DNA from 2 places in the Nonomuraea sp. K271 genome. Region 2 is predicted to be linked to the other one. Evidence: riboswitches for the same ligand, from Rfam matches in the RefSeq annotation. Region 2 holds a riboswitch; the other holds the start of a gene.
What was found. A riboswitch is a leader RNA that binds a small molecule or an ion and turns the genes downstream of it on or off. The one in region 2 is predicted to bind cobalamin.
Positions count from the first base shown of each region.

Region 1 (3,400 bases), on a different contig from region 2:
GACCAGTCGAGGTCGGCGACCAGGTCGGTCATCCCGCAGGCGTGGATCATCCGCACCGCCACCTGCGCGACATCGGGCGGCATGCGAGTGAGGTCGGTCTCGGCGCGGATGGTGGCGAACGACTGCCGGTAGATCTCGGCGCCGTCGCGGATGTAGTCGCTCACTGCTGCCTTTCCTGGTAACCGTCTTCGGTGGCGATCATCTGGATGACTTGGCCGCGTGGGAGTCCGCAGCGGCGCTCGCAGCCGGCCCAGTGCACGGGCGTGGGCGGAGCGGCGTCCAGGCTGTTCACCCAGCGCCGGGCGTCGGCCTGGACGTCGGCCAGCGATTTGGCGCAGCCCGGACGGCCGGTGCAGGCGGTGACGCCGGCCCATGGCGACGCCGGGTCGACGACGAGCCCGGCCTCCTCGATCGTGCTCGCCGCGCGATCCGCTTCCCCGGGGGACAGGTCCAGCAGTACGGCGGTCCGCCAGGGAGTGAGCCGCACCGCGGTTCCGCCGTCCGCGAGAGCCACAGCCTGGGCGGGCGTCAAGCGGCCGAGCGGAACCAGGGCTTCCAGCGCGATCCGGCCGTCCCGCTGGGAGATGTGTCCGGCGCGTGAATCGCGCACGTGAACCGGTGCGGCCTGACTGGTTGCCTCGTGCAAGCCGCCGGGGTCATGAGGCGGCTCAGCTGTGAGACCGTTCAGGCGAGTGGCGACCCGCTGGGGGCCGTCCTTCAGTTCGTGGATCCGCCATGCGGGGGCCCGGCCTTCGGCCTGCGAGGCCCGCTCGTCGAGGAACGCCCCGGCCGCGGCGAGCATCAGAGGAATCGCGGAGTCCGGACGCGCGGCGAGCCCGCAGCCCGAGCCCGCCAGCAGCAATCGCCCCTCGCGCGCGCTCACGGCTGCGAACGTGACGTCCCCGCCGAGCCCGGTCACGTCTCCCGTGCCGTCGTCCAGCGCGAACAAGAACCGTCCAGGCAACTCGGCAAGGCGCGCACGTGAGCACAGCGCCTGGTCGAGGGCATCCGCCATCGGTTGCGTGTCGAGCAACCCTCCGGAGCCCCGCCCGCTCAACGGCGATCCGACGATGTTGCGGACCCGTTCGTGCGCGGCGGACGGCAGCAGGCCCGCCGCCGCGATCCGCCCGGCGAAAGCGGACGCCGAGCGCAGACCACGTACCTGCACGTTAGCGCGCGAGGTGAGCTCGATCACCCCCGAGCCGAGTTCATCCGCGCAGGCCGCGATCTCACGGAGCTGGGCAGGGGTCACGGCGCCGCCGGGCAGGCGGACGCGGGCCAGCGGGCCGTCGGCGGCCTCGTGCACCTGTAGCGCTCCCGGACAGGCGTCAGGGCGTACCCGTCCGGAAAAGTCGGCTATGGACACGAAGAGGATGGTAACGCCACTTCTGGCGAGGGTGACTCCTGTCGTAGGCTCCCGGGTAGGCGATGGCAAAGGGAGGAAGCCGGTGCGAAACCGGCGCGGTCCCGCCACTGTGACCGGGGAGCGAACCCCACCACAGGCCACTACCCGGCGACGGGTGGGAAGGCCGGGGTGAGCGCCGATCCGGGAGCCAGGAGACTCCTGCCGTCGCGACACCGGCGACCGGGGCGAGGACCCCGAGGGAGGATGCGCCGTGCCTGGCGACAGCCATACCGTTCTGCTGCTCTCGACCTCCGACACAGACCTGCTGAGCGCCCGGGCCAGCGGCACGGCCTACCGATGGGGCAACCCCGCCAGGCTGGCGGCCGACGATCTGCCGGAGCTGCTGGAAGGCGTCGATCTGGTCATCGTCCGCCTGCTGGGCGGACGCAGGGCCTGGGAAGAGGGCCTGGACGCGCTGCTGGCGCAGCCGCGCCCGGTCGTGGTCCTCGGCGGGGAGCAAGCCCCGGACGCCGAGCTGATGGAGCTGTCCACGGTCACCGGCGGCGTCTGCGCCGAAGCACACGCCTACCTGGCCCAGGGCGGGCCGGCGAACCTGGCCGAGCTGCACGCGTTCCTGTCGGACACCGTCCTGCTGACGGGGCACGGGTTCGCGCCGCCCGCACCGGCGCCCTCCTGGGGACGGCTGGAACGCGAGACCGGTTCCCGGAGTGGACCGGTGGTGGGCGTGCTGTACTACCGCGCGCACCACGTGGCCGGCAACACCGCCTTCGTCGAGACGCTCTGCGCGGCCATCGAGGCAGCGGGCGGCCAGGCGCTGCCGGTCTACTGCTCCTCGCTGCGCACGGCGGAGCCCGAGCTGCTCGCCACGCTGGACGCGGCCGACGCGCTGGTGGTGACCGTGCTCGCGGCGGGCGGCTCCCGCCCGGCCACGGCGGGCGCCGGGGGTGACGACGAAGCGTGGGACGTCGGCGCGCTCGCCGCGCTGGACGTGCCGATCCTGCAGGGTCTCTGCCTGACCGCCTCGAAGCAGGCGTGGGAGGACAACGACGACGGGCTTTCGCCGCTCGACGCGGCCTCGCAGGTGGCGATCCCGGAGTTCGACGGGCGGATCATCACGGTGCCGTTCTCGTTCAAGGAGATCGACCAGGACGGGCTCACCGTCTACGCCGCCGACGCCGAGCGGGCCGCCCGGGTGGCGGGCATCGCCGTACGGCACGGCCTGCTTCGGCACACCCCTCCCGCCGAGCGCCGTCTGGTCGTGATGCTGTCGGCGTACCCCACCAAGCACTCCCGGGTGGGCAATGCCGTGGGCCTGGACACCCCGGTCAGCACCGTGCGGCTGCTGGCCCGGCTGGCCGAGGCGGGCTACGACCTGGGCGACGGCTTTCCCGGGGTGGCCGAGCAGGACGGCGACGCGCTCGTCCACGCGCTCATCGCCGCCGGCGGCCAGGACCAGGACTGGCTGACCGAGAAGCACCTCGCGGGCAACCCGGTACGCATCTCCGCCGCCTCCTACGAGCGCTGGTACCGGACCCTGCCCGAGGAGTTGCGGGCCGGCATGGAACGGCACTGGGGGCCGCCGCCGGGCGAGTTGTTCGTGCACGAAGGCGACATCGTGCTGGCCGCGCTGCGCGCCGGGAACATGGTGGTGATGGTGCAGCCGCCGCGCGGATTCGGCGAGAACCCGATCGCCATCTACCACGACCCCGATCTGCCTCCGAGCCACCACTACCTGGCCGCCTACCGCTGGCTCTCAGCCGAGTTCGGCGCGCACGCGATGGTGCACGTGGGCAAGCACGGCAACCTGGAATGGCTGCCGGGCAAGTCGGCCGGCATGTCGGCCGCCTGCGGCACCGACGCCGCCATCGGCGACCTGCCGCTGATCTACCCGTTCCTGGTCAACGACCCGGGTGAGGGCACCCAGGCCAAGCGGCGGGCGCACGCGGTGCTGGTCGACCACATGGTGCCGCCGATGGCCCGCGCCGACACCTACGGCGACATCGCCCGGCTGGAACAGCTCCTCGACGAGCACGC
Region 1 is NZ_JAAAHR010000007.1:99,228-102,627, reverse strand. Features, by position in the region: gene GUY59_RS04155 (precorrin-8X methylmutase) at 1-164, opposite strand, end outside; gene cobG (precorrin-3B synthase) at 161-1,366, opposite strand; cobalamin riboswitch at 1,384-1,581, shown strand; gene cobN (cobaltochelatase subunit CobN) at 1,617-3,400, shown strand, end outside.
Region 1: another riboswitch for cobalamin. It lies ahead of cobN (cobaltochelatase subunit CobN); the one in region 2 lies ahead of GUY59_RS29980 (ribonucleoside-diphosphate reductase subunit alpha).

Region 2 (3,400 bases):
AGGACACCCTCCCGTGGCTCGTCGTCGGGCTCGTCGTCGGGCTCGTCGTCGGGGGGCGCCGACCGTACGCCGTCCGAGATCCGCGCGTTCTTCGGCGATCTCCCGCTGGAGCCGCCCGGGCTCGTGCAGGCCACCGACTGGCGTCCCGACCGGCCCAAACTGGTGGGCGACTGGTCGCTGCCCTCCTCGCTGATGGCGGGGGTCGCCAGGAGACCCGCCTGATCCACCGGCACGGGCGTCGCAGCGCGCCGACGCGGCCCCGGTGTGTGACGCTCGGCGACGGATCAATAACCTTTGGTTACGAGGGGGCACGGCGAGGGGGCGCACATGCGGCGACGGCGGTTCTTGGTCTGGGGGCTGGGCGCGGCCGTCTGCGCGGCCGGTTACGCGGCCGGTTGCGGCACGCAGCGGGCCACCGGAGGCGCGGCCGGCCTGCGTACCCGGTTCTCGATCAACCCGGGCGGGCGCCGGTGGGCCCGCGCGGGTCAGGTGTTCGCCGGCGTGGCCCGCGCCGCGGGGTTCGGGACGGGCGAGGGCCCGCAGGTCACGGTGACCGGCCTGCACGCGCTGGCCGCGGCCGAGCTCAACCAGGGCCAGAGCCTGCTCGACGCCGCCACCCCGCTGGCCAGGCTGGCCGGCGAGGTCGAGGTCGTGGTGGTGCCCCAGCACTCACGGTTCAGGGACTTCGGCGACTTCGGCGCCGCCCTGCTCGCCAGGCCAGGGCAGACGCTGCTGGCCGGGGGTCCCCAGGGCGACCCCGACCACCTGCTGTTCGGCCTGATCGCCAAAGGGCTCGGCGCCGACACCCGGCAGGTCGACTACACCGGCTACCCCAGCCGTCACGAGGTCGTCGCCGCGCTTTCGTCCGGCAAGGCGGCCGCCGCGGCGGGCCGGGTCGCGGAGTGGCGTACGATCATCGGCCGCGGCCGGATCAGGGCGCTCGCGGTGTCCTCGGCGGAACGGGTGCCGGACCTCGACGCGCCGACGTTGCTGGAGTCGGGCGTACGCGTGAACTTCGTGGACTGGATGGCGGCCTTCGGCCCACATGACATGCCGGACGAGAGCCGCGAGTCGGCCGTCGGCATGTGCGACGAGGTGACCCGCTCGCCCGGCTGGGAGGCGGCATGCCGGGACGCCGGGTGGCTCTCGCTCCCGCTCACCGGCGACGACTTCGAGCTGTGGCTCGCCTCCGAGGTGCGGCGCACCCGCGGGGTGCTGCGGGACCTCGGGATGGTCGACACGACCAAATCCACAAGATGCAGGGGTGGTTGCGGGATCCGCCACTAGATGTAGGATCCTAGTCGTCGCTGGTTCGCCTCCAAGAGGCGGAGCGAAAGGGAACCCGGTGAGATTCCGGGGCTGCCCCGCAGCGGTGAGCGGGAACGACCGCCGTCACATGCACTGGAGAGATCCGGGAAGCGACGGCCACTAGGCGCTTTCGAGCACGCCCGCAAGCCCGAAGACCTGCCCGCGACATGCAGGGCCGCGTCCCCGGACGCGCCCGCCATGCAGTGTCCATGGCCTCGAGGGAGGGCCGGGGGCCGGTGCGGTCGTGGATTCATGCCGCAGTGCTCTCGCGTGCCCTCACGGGGATGAGCTCGCGAGGAGAGCACGTGACGCAGATCGTTGAGGTTGACCGCCGCCTGGCCATCGAGGAGGCCGCCGCCCGGGTGATCGCCGATCCGGCCGCCTCCCGGGTCGCCGCCCGGCTGCTGGCCGAGGAGATCGCCGACGAGGCGGCAGGGCACGGAGTGCGCTCGTTCTCCGAGTCGATCGCGGCCACCCACGCGGCGGGGCTGATTCAGGACGGTCTGGCGGAGTTCGTCGCCGCGCACGCCGCCGAGCTGGACGCGCTGATCCGCGCGGAGGCGGACGACCGGTTCGAGTATTTCGGCTTGCGCACGGTCTACGACCGCTACCTGCTGCGCCACCCGGAGACCCGCAAGGTGCTGGAACGGCCGCAGCACTTCTTCCTCCGCGTGGCCTGCGGGCTGGCGGAGTCGGTCGCCGAGGCGGCCGAGTTGTACGCGCTGATGTGCACGCTGTCCTACCTGCCGAGCTCGCCCACCCTGTTCAACGCGGGAGCGCGCCGGCCGCAGCTGTCGTCGTGCTTCCTGCTCGACTCGCCGCGTGACGAGCTGGAGGGCATCTACGACCGCTACGGCCAGGTGGCCCGGCTGTCCAAGTACGCCGGAGGCATCGGCGTCTCCTGGACCCGGGTGCGCTCGCGCGGCTCCCTGATCAGGGGGACGAACGGCCACTCCAACGGCATCGTGCCGTGGCTGCGCACGCTCGACGCGTCGGTGGCGGCGGTCAACCAGGGGGGCCGGCGCAAGGGCGCGGCCTGCGTCTATCTGGAGACCTGGCACGCCGACATCGAGGAGTTCCTGGAACTGCGCGACAACACCGGCGAGGACGCACGCCGCACCCACAACCTCAACCTGGCCAACTGGGTGCCCGACGAGTTCATGCGCCGCGTCGAGGCCGACGAGCCCTGGTCGCTGTTCGACCCCAAGGAGACGCCCGACCTCACGGACCTGTGGGGGGAGGAGTTCACCGCCGCCTACCGCGCGTACGAGCAGGCGGGGCGCCACGTCCGGCGCGTCCCCGCGAGGACCCTGTACGCCCGGATGATGCGCACCCTCGCCCAGACCGGCAACGGCTGGATGACGTTCAAGGACGCCGCCAACCGCACCTCCAACCAGACGGGCCGCCCCGGCAACGTCATCCACCTGTCCAACCTGTGCACGGAGATCCTGGAGGTCACCAGCGACGGGGAGACGGCCGTGTGCAACCTGGGCTCCGTCAACCTGGCCGCCCATCTCGCGGGCGGGGACGTCGACTGGGAGCGGTTGCGCGCCACCGTACGCACGTCCGTACGTTTCCTCGACCGCACCATCGACCTCGGCTTCTATCCGACACCCGAGGCGGAGAAGGCCAACAGACGGTGGCGGCCGATCGGGCTCGGCGTCATGGGGCTGGCCGACGTGTTCTTCACGCTGCGGCTGCCGTTCGACTCGCCCGAAGCGCTGGAGTTGTCGACGCGCATCGCCGAGGAGATCGCGCTGGCCGCCTACGACACCTCGGCCGACCTGGCGGTCGAGCGCGGCAGGCACCCGGCGTACGCCGACACCCGGGCCGCCGGGGGAGTGCTGCACCCCGACCACTACGTGCCGGGCACGCCTCGCTGGGACGCCCTGCGCGACAAGATCGCGACGACCGGCCTGCGCAACTCCCTCATGATCGCCATCGCGCCGACCGCCACGATCGCCTCCATCGCCGGCTGCTACGAGTGCATCGAGCCGCAGGTGTCCAACGTGTTCAAGCGCGAGACGCTGTCGGGAGAGTTCCTCCAGGTCAACCGCTATCTGGTGGCCGACCTGCAGGAGCGCGGGCTGTG
Region 2 is NZ_JAAAHR010000105.1:26,957-30,356, forward strand. Features, by position in the region: gene GUY59_RS29970 (SAM-dependent methyltransferase) at 1-222, shown strand, start outside; gene GUY59_RS29975 (Bug family tripartite tricarboxylate transporter substrate binding protein) at 328-1,287, shown strand; cobalamin riboswitch at 1,292-1,486, shown strand; gene GUY59_RS29980 (ribonucleoside-diphosphate reductase subunit alpha) at 1,614-3,400, shown strand, end outside.